Regions from separate parts of the Vibrio sp. YMD68 genome, predicted to be linked through region 4. Evidence: predicted binding sites of a transcription regulator. Region 4 holds the regulator's gene; each other region holds the start of a gene.
What was found. Region 4 encodes PurR, which represses purine synthesis genes. Its sites were predicted from a motif close to TNANGNAAACGTTTNCNTNA; they were not measured.
Positions count from the first base shown of each region.

Region 1: QF117_RS04600 (formate--tetrahydrofolate ligase) is a predicted target of PurR. The motif match lies at 1,108-1,127, and genes of this name have one in related genera.
Region 2: purM (phosphoribosylformylglycinamidine cyclo-ligase) is a predicted target of PurR. The motif match lies at 1,430-1,449, and genes of this name have one in related genera.
Region 3: glyA (serine hydroxymethyltransferase) is a predicted target of PurR. The motif match lies at 1,261-1,280, and genes of this name have one in related genera.

Region 1 covers NZ_CP124613.1:1,021,757-1,023,966, forward strand. Annotated here, with positions in the region: gene QF117_RS04595 (sensor domain-containing diguanylate cyclase) at 1-825, shown strand, start outside; gene QF117_RS04600 (formate--tetrahydrofolate ligase) at 1,156-2,210, shown strand, end outside.
Region 2 covers NZ_CP124614.1:2,456,640-2,458,849, reverse strand. Annotated here, with positions in the region: gene purN (phosphoribosylglycinamide formyltransferase) at 1-323, opposite strand, end outside; gene purM (phosphoribosylformylglycinamidine cyclo-ligase) at 326-1,366, opposite strand; gene upp (uracil phosphoribosyltransferase) at 1,544-2,170, shown strand.
Region 3 covers NZ_CP124614.1:802,592-804,801, reverse strand. Annotated here, with positions in the region: gene glyA (serine hydroxymethyltransferase) at 1-1,205, opposite strand, end outside; gene QF117_RS09820 (YitT family protein) at 1,553-2,152, shown strand.
Region 4 covers NZ_CP124614.1:1,262,666-1,264,875, reverse strand. Annotated here, with positions in the region: gene torD (molecular chaperone TorD) at 1-500, shown strand, start outside; gene purR (HTH-type transcriptional repressor PurR) at 748-1,755, shown strand; cyclic di-GMP riboswitch class I at 1,898-2,000, shown strand; gene QF117_RS11955 (TfoX/Sxy family DNA transformation protein) at 2,114-2,210, shown strand, end outside.

The sequences.
Region 1 (2,210 bases), on a different replicon from region 4:
ATCTCCGACAAAAACAATCGCATCCTTTCAGTCAACAAAGAATTCACACGCTTGAGTGGCTATACACTGGAGGAGGTAAAAGGTAAGAGCCCTTCTATTTTTACATCCGGCAAGCACCAACAAGAATTTTATATGCAGATGTGGAAACAGTTGTTAGCGGATGGAATGTGGGAAGGAGAAGTCACGAATAGGCGCAAAGATGGCTCTCTTATTACTGAAATTCTCAGAATCCAAACTGTTACGGACAATGAGGGGAAGGTTATTTTCTACGTAGGTTCGTTCGTCGATATCACCCAACGTAAGATACTTGAAAATCGCCTCAGGGATCTTAGTGAAAAAGACGCGCTCAGTGGCCTTTGGAACCGACGTAAATTTGATAAGCAAATCCGAAGAGAAGCAAGACGATCGCGCCGTTACCCAGACAAATATCAATCCTGCATCGCGATCATTGATATCGACAATTTTAAACGTATCAACGACGAACTTGGCCACTCTGAAGGCGACAAAGTCATCAAGTCTGTGTCGAGCATCATTTTAGATCAGATTAGAGAAACCGATTTCCTTGCTCGAATAGGCGGCGAAGAGTTTGGTCTAATCATGCCACACACGCCTCTAGCAGAAGCTGAGATAGTACTAAACAGGCTAAGAACGGCTATTTACCTGCACCATGAGCATTCTGTCTCGGTCAGTGGAGGAGTCAGCAACGTTGATTCAAGTATCGAAAACTCTTATCAACGCGCAGACATCGCATTATATGAAGCGAAAAGCTCTGGTAAAAACTGCATTTCAATGATGACGAGCCAAGAAGCGCACGAAATTGCTTAGTGTTTTAGAAATGCAGTAGCCTATCATTAATGACGCACAATCAATCTCAACATTTGTTTACAGGAATGCAACGATCAAACAGTTAATTTGTACCAATGACCAATTTTTCAGACTCCATTCGGTTTCAATTTCCGCTCAACAATAGATGCCGTTAATCAATTCCGTTCACCACTAACGCTTTCTTGATAAATACATCGATAACCCTAAATAATCCCTGATATAATCACAACATATGATTAGGTAAAATAGCACTTTACAAAGCACATATTAACGCTATTATCATCACGCAAACGTTTACCTCGCTTTAATTACTCCCTGCATGAGGATTTTATGCTGTCTGATATCGAAATTTGTCGCCATTCTGAACTCCAACCAATTACGACGGTAGCCGCCTCAATGGGTCTCCTAGAAGACGAGTTTCAATCCCTGGGTAAATACAAAGCAAAAGTTTCCCTTTCGAGCTTAAAACGGCTAAACAATTCTGCCTCTGGCAAGCTTGTTGTCGTGACCGCAATCACTCCAACCCCACTCGGTGAAGGTAAGACAGTCACAACGATCGGTCTCTCTCAAGGGTTGAAGCAACTGAACCGATCGGTAGTCGCTTGTATCCGTCAGCCCTCGATGGGGCCTGTCTTTGGCGTTAAAGGTGGCGCTGCTGGTGGCGGTTATTCTCAAGTTGCCCCTATGGATGAACTCAATCTTCACCTCACTGGTGACATTCATGCGGTTACTGCCGCACACAACCTCGCTGCTGCTGCCATAGATGCTCGTATCTATCATGAACAACGTAATGGCTATAGTGACTTTGAGAGCCGAACGGGGCTAAAAGCGTTAAAAATTGATTCTAAAAATGTGGTTTGGAAACGCGTTCTAGACCATAACGACCGAGCGTTGCGTATGGTGACCGTAGGGATCAACGAAACCAACAAAACCATCAACGGGTTCGAACGTGAGGATGGGTTCGATATTTCTGCAGCTTCAGAGCTTATGGCTATCCTTGCGTTAGCTTCTAGCCTCAGCGATTTACGAGCCCGTATCGGCCGAATTGTTGTCGCCTACAACATTTATGGTGACCCTGTCACAACAGAGGACTTACAAGTTGCTGGTGCTATGGCGGTAAGCATGAAAGATGCCATAGAGCCTACTCTAATGCAGACGTTGGAAGGGGTTCCTACGCTTATCCATGCTGGCCCTTTTGCGAACATCGCGCATGGTAACTCATCCATTATCGCAGACAACATTGCCAACAAGCTAGCCGAATTCACGGTAACTGAAGGCGGTTTCGGTTCAGACATGGGATTTGAAAAAGCGTGCAATATCAAAGCACAAGAATCCGGTAAGGCCCCCGACTGTGCAGTAATCGTCGCGACATTAAGAGGGCTTAA
Region 2 (2,210 bases), 1.2 Mb from region 4:
ATATTGATCATTCGGCCTAAGAAGTGACGAACGAACTCGCCACTTAAAATACGCATGTAACCCGCCAAAATGATTAAATCAGGCTGATACCCATCCATCTGACGCATTAATTCCCTGTCAAATGCATCACGAGTATCAAAGGCTTCTGGATCGATAAAGATACCATCTGCGCCCGCTTTTTTTGCTCGCTCAAGAGCAAAAGCCGTTGCCTTGTTCGAAAAAACAGCCGTCACTTTACCGCTATCAATACTGGTTTCACAAGCATCGATAATCGCTTGTAAGTTAGAACCATTCCCTGAAACTAAAACAACTATGCTCTTCATATTTAGTTGATCTCAACCTGTTCTTCGCCCGCTTTTGCTTGAGCGATTTCACCGATAACCCAAGCGTTTTCACCTTCTTGCTGAAGCAGTTTCACCGCTGCGTCTGCTTGGTCTTTAGGTAGGGCAACAACGAGTCCAACACCACAGTTAAAGGTGCGGTACATTTCGTGAGTGGTCACGTTGCCTTTTTCTTGCAGCCAATTGAAGATTGCAGGCCATTCCCAGCTTGAACCATCAACAACCGCTTTGGTACCTTCAGGAAGTACGCGTGGGATATTTTCCCAGAAACCACCACCAGTGATATGAGAGATCGCGTGGATATCGTGCTCTGCAATCATCTTAAGTGCTGATTTAATGTAAATTTTAGTCGGCTCTAGAAGGTGCTCACCGATAGTGCGTCCGTCTAGTTCTTCCGTCTTATCAGCGCCAGACACTTCAAGAATCTTACGAATAAGAGAGTAGCCATTAGAGTGTGGTCCACTTGAACCAACCGCGATAAGCGCATCACCAGCCGCGACTTTGGTGCCATCAATAATGTCTTCTTTTTCAACAACACCTACACAGAAACCAGCAACATCGTAGTCTTCGCCTTCGTACATACCTGGCATTTCAGCGGTTTCACCACCAATAAGTGAACAGCCAGCTTGAATACAACCTTCCGCAATACCGGTGACAACGTCTGCAGCGGTATCGACATCAAGCTTGCCGGTTGCGTAGTAGTCTAGGAAGAATAGTGGCTCGCCACCTTGAACAATCAGGTCGTTTACACACATAGCGACTAAATCGATACCAATTGTGTCGTGCTTGTTCATATCCAAAGCAAGGCGGAGTTTAGTGCCTACGCCATCAGTGCCAGATACTAAAACAGGTTGCTTGTAGTTAGTTGGCAATTCACACAGTGCGCCAAACCCACCAATGCCACCCATCACTTCAGGGCGACGAGTACGTTTTACCGCACCTTTAATTCGGTCAACAAGCGCATTGCCTGCATCAATATCAACACCAGCGTCTTTGTAGCTTAGAGAAGAGTTATTTGCGCTCACAGGGAAGTCCTCGGATTTAAGTTGGATATGAAAACGGCGCTATTCTACCAGTGCTTAAACATAAAGAGCAAACGTTTGCGCGAGTTTTTTTATTGATCTATCCATCCTGAAATAGAGTTTGTTATCGTGTATAATCTGAGGGTTTGTTCAAAAATACTAAAAATGCCGGAGATGAAAATGAAAGTGGTTGAAGTTAAGCACCCTCTTGTAAAACACAAAATTGGTCTAATGAGAGAAGGTGATATCAGCACGAAACGTTTTCGTGAGTTAGCAACCGAAGTCGGAAGTCTACTTACTTATGAAGCAACAGCTGATTTTGAAACAGAAACAGTGACTATTGAAGGCTGGAATGGCCCTGTAGAGGTTGATCAACTGAAAGGCAAAAAGGTAACGGTAGTGCCTATTTTGCGTGCAGGTCTGGGTATGATGGATGGTGTTCTTGAGCATATGCCAAGTGCACGCATTAGCGTTGTGGGTATTTACCGAGATGAAGAGACACTAGAACCGGTCCCTTATTTCAATAAACTGGCTTCTAACATCGATGAGCGTATCGCGCTTGTTGTTGATCCAATGCTAGCGACTGGCGGGTCAATGATCGCGACCATTGATCTTCTAAAAGAGCAGGGTTGTACTCAGTTTAAGGTGTTGGTACTGGTTGCTGCGCCGGAAGGTATTGAAGCATTAGAGAAAGCGCACCCGGACGTTGAGCTGTACACGGCTGCCATTGATCAAAAGTTGAACGACAAAGGTTATATTGTCCCTGGCTTAGGTGATGCTGGCGATAAGATTTTTGGTACGAAGTAATTGTTAAATAGAACATAATGCGAAAAGGGAGTGATGATCG
Region 3 (2,210 bases), 460 kb from region 4:
TTGGTTGCTTCGATAACAGACTCATCGCCCATGTTATCAAGGATGTCACACATCCAGCCAGCAAGAGCTTTCGCATCTGCTTCTGAGAAGCCACGACGAGTAATAGAAGGAGAACCGATACGGATACCAGACGTAACGAACGGGCTACGTGGGTCGTTTGGTACTGAGTTCTTGTTAACAGTGATGTTAGCTGAACCTAGTGCTGCATCGGCTTCTTTACCTGTGATGTCTTTGTCGATTAGGTCAACGAGGAACAGGTGGTTCTCTGTAGAACCTGAAACGATGTTGTAACCGCGAGCTAGGAATTCAGCAACCATTGCTTTTGCGTTAGCCACTACGCGAGCTTGGTATTCTTTGAATTCTGGCTCTAACGCTTCTTTGAACGCTACTGCTTTACCCGCGATAACGTGCATTAGAGGACCACCTTGGCCTCCAGGGAATACTGCTGAGTTCAACTTCTTGTAAAGATCTTCGCCTTCGTTAGAAAGGATAAGACCACCACGAGGACCCGCAAGCGTTTTGTGCGTTGTTGTTGTCACAACGTGTGCGTGTGGAACTGGGTTCGGGTAAACACCTGCTGCGATGAGGCCAGCAACGTGCGCCATATCTACGAAGAAGTAAGCACCTACTTTGTCAGCGATTTCACGCATGCGCTTCCAATCACAAACTTGAGAGTAAGCTGAAAAACCACCGATGATCATCTTAGGCTTGTGCTCGATAGCTAGCGCTTCCATCTCTTCGTAATCGATTTGACCGGCTTCATCGATACCGTAAGGAATGATGTTGTAAAGCTTACCAGAGAAGTTTACTGGAGAACCGTGAGTTAGGTGACCACCGTGTGCGAGACTCATACCTAGAACAGTATCGCCAGCATTCAGTAGTGCCATGTAAACAGCGTTGTTTGCTTGAGAACCAGAGTGTGGCTGTACGTTTGCGTATTGTGCGCCAAACAGTTCACATGCACGCTCAATTGCCAATGTTTCAACCTTATCAACGAACTCACAACCACCGTAGTAACGTTTACCAGGGTAACCTTCTGCATATTTGTTCGTTAACTGAGAGCCTTGAGCTTCCATTACACGTGGGCTGGTGTAGTTTTCAGAAGCGATAAGCTCAATATGTTCTTCTTGGCGAACCGTTTCTTCCTGGATCGCTTCAAATAGGTCTGCATCATAATCTGCAATGTTCATGTCACGTGTTAGCATCTGTATCTCCTGACTCAGATTGTACTGAAAGTTTCAAAAAAACCACACAACGACCATGCGCAAACGTTTACGTAGGTCGAATTTATGAAAAGCATTCTACATAATTTGATCTATATCATAAAGAGCAAAATCACTTTTTATCATGCAGTTTATTCATAATGACTGATAAGCTTTATAATGCTTGTCGTACCTTGATCACCCACAAGCAGCTTACTGTCAAGTTTTCGCTTTACACCCTGTAAAACGATAATTACATAGGTTTACCCTAATTTTATCTCTCTAGCTACCGAAAAGATCATCTTTTCTCTACTATTCGCCCCAATATTCCCTAGAAGAAAATCAAGTTGATGGAAAAACACTCAAGTAAAGAAGATTGGATTGCAATTTTAACCGGGACTTTTTTAGTCGCTCAGGGCGTATTCTTTCTCCAGTCGGCACACTTACTGACGGGCGGGACAACAGGGCTTGCTTTATTATTAAGCCAAATCGTTTCCGTCTCTTTTGGTACCTTATACTTTCTCATTAACTGCCCTTTCTATTTATTGGCATGGCAGCGCTTTGGAAAACGGTTTGCGATCAACAGTGCAATATCAGGCGCATTAGTCTCCGTATTTGCTGATCACCTTTATTTGGTCATTACATTAGATATGATCAATGAAATCTACTGCGCAATCGCTGGCGGACTATTAATGGGCTTGGGGATGTTGATCTTATTTCGACATCGTTCAAGCCTCGGAGGCTTTAACGTTCTATGTTTAGTGATCCAAGATCGATTTGGCATTTCGGTGGGAAAAACTCAAATGCTGATTGATGTGGCTATTTTGTTCGCTTCCTTCTTTTTTGTTTCTCCTATGGTTATTGGTTTGTCTTTACTTGGAACCGTAGCGCTCAATGTGGTTCTTGCCATGAATCACAAGCCGACTCGTTATACCGTCACTTACGGCTAGTTATTCCAAACATAAAAAGGGCCCGCACATTGGCGAGCCCTTTCTGTTTGTGACTGTC
Region 4 (2,210 bases):
CATCATTAAAACCTGCGATTGATAAACTCGTTGACGCACTGAATCGACTGCAAGACAGAGAAGATGCGCAACTTGAGTTATCTGCTGATTTTTGTGACCTATTTTTAAAGTCAGATAAAGATTCAGCTCTGCCATACGCGTCAATTTATATTGGCGAGGCTGGGATACTCAATGATACTCCTGCAAAGGAAATGGCTGAGCTGATGGCGAAGCATAATGTGACCGTTCATGAAACCCTCAATGAACCGGCTGATCATATCGCTATTGAACTTGATTTTTTAGGTCACCTGATTATCCGTTCCAATGAAGTTGAAATCGAAAAGCATCTTGACCAAGCACTGATTGAGCAAAAACAGTTTATCTCAACCTACTTGTTATCTTGGGTCCCGCAATTTGCTCATAAATGTCAGCAATTGGATGATTTCGGTTTCTATGCTGCGGTATCTGAATTGATGGGTGCTTTTCTGGAACTCGATTGCCAATACTTAGCTGGCGAGTAAAAACTCAATATAAACACCATGATATTGTCTAATTGTAGTTTTAGATCACGCGAATATGACCGCTTTTCATTGCTTGTACTTCACATGAAGTCTAAAATTAAAATAATAACGACAAAAGAATGACTAACTAACCGCTATTATTGGCGGTTTTTGTGTTTTTACTGATGTAAGATGTTTTTGCTCATGTAAGCACTGAAACGCTTTGTTAGTGAATGGAATTGCAACAGCAATTAACAGGAAAAGAATTATGGCCACAATTAAAGATGTTGCTCGCTTAGCTGGCGTATCAACGACCACGGTTTCTCACGTTATCAATAAAACGCGATTCGTGGCAGAAACGACACAAGAAAAAGTGAATAAAGCCGTTGAAGAACTCAACTACGCCCCAAGTGCCGTTGCCCGCAGCTTAAAATGCAATACAACACGTACGATTGGTATGCTGGTCACTCAATCTACAAACCTTTTCTTTTCTGAAGTCATTGACGGTGTTGAAAGCTATTGTTATCGCCAAGGCTACACGCTGATTCTTTGTAACACCGGCGGTATCTATGAAAAACAGCGTGACTATATTCGAATGCTGGCCGAAAAACGAGTGGATGGCATTCTTGTCATGTGTTCGGACCTTACTGAAGAACTCCGAGAAATGCTTGACCGTCACTCAACCATTCCAAAGGTTGTGATGGATTGGGGCCCGGAAAGCTCCCAGGCCGATAAAATAATCGATAATTCAGAAGAAGGGGGTTATCTCGCCACAAAATACCTGATTGATAAAGGCCATAAAGATATTGCTTGTCTCAGCGGGCATTTTGAAAAAGCAGCATGCCAAGAGCGCATTTTAGGCTTTAAGCGTGCATTGACAGAAGCCAACCTGAAAATCGATGAAGATTGGATCTTAGAAGGTAACTTTGAGTGTGATACTGCTGTCTTAGCGGCAGACCAAATTGCAGCGATGGACAACAAACCAACGGCCATTTTCTGTTTCAACGACACGATGGCTCTCGGTTTAATCAGTCGCTTAGGGCAAAAAGGGATTAACGTTCCTAACGATATCTCTGTCATCGGTTATGACAATATTGAGCTTGCTGAATACTTTTCGCCTCCACTAACGACCGTACACCAACCCAAACGTCGTGTAGGTAAAAATGCATTTGAAATTTTGCTTGAGAGAATCAAAGATAAAGATCATGAAAAGCGCATATTTGAGATGCACCCTGAAATCGTAGAACGAAACACCGTAAAGGATCTCAATAAGTAGGCTGTGTTGACTGGCTTTTCTTTACTTGCTAATTATATGTTATAGTTTAGACTCATTATTGAGATGAATTTGTTGGATGAACATCACAGTAACCAAGCGGTTTAGTGATATTCATTCAGATTGATCAAAGCTTTATTTTTAGTCACGCACAGGGCAAACCACTTGAAAGGGTGGGACGCAAAGCCTCCGGCCTTAACCAAACATTCTGTTTATCACAGGAGTTGGTAGGTAGCGGGGTTACCGATGGCAAGCAATGCAAACATAAAATTTACCCGTAAATGACACAGTTTCTGCATATTTTGCTAACCTCTCGGACCTGATTTGGTGGCGTATTTAACATACACCGAGAACATACAGCATGGATAAACCAATACTAAAAGACTCAATGAGGCTGTTTGAACAGCTTGGACGAGTAAAGTCTCGTTCAATGTTTGGCGGTTTCGGTATTTTTGTTG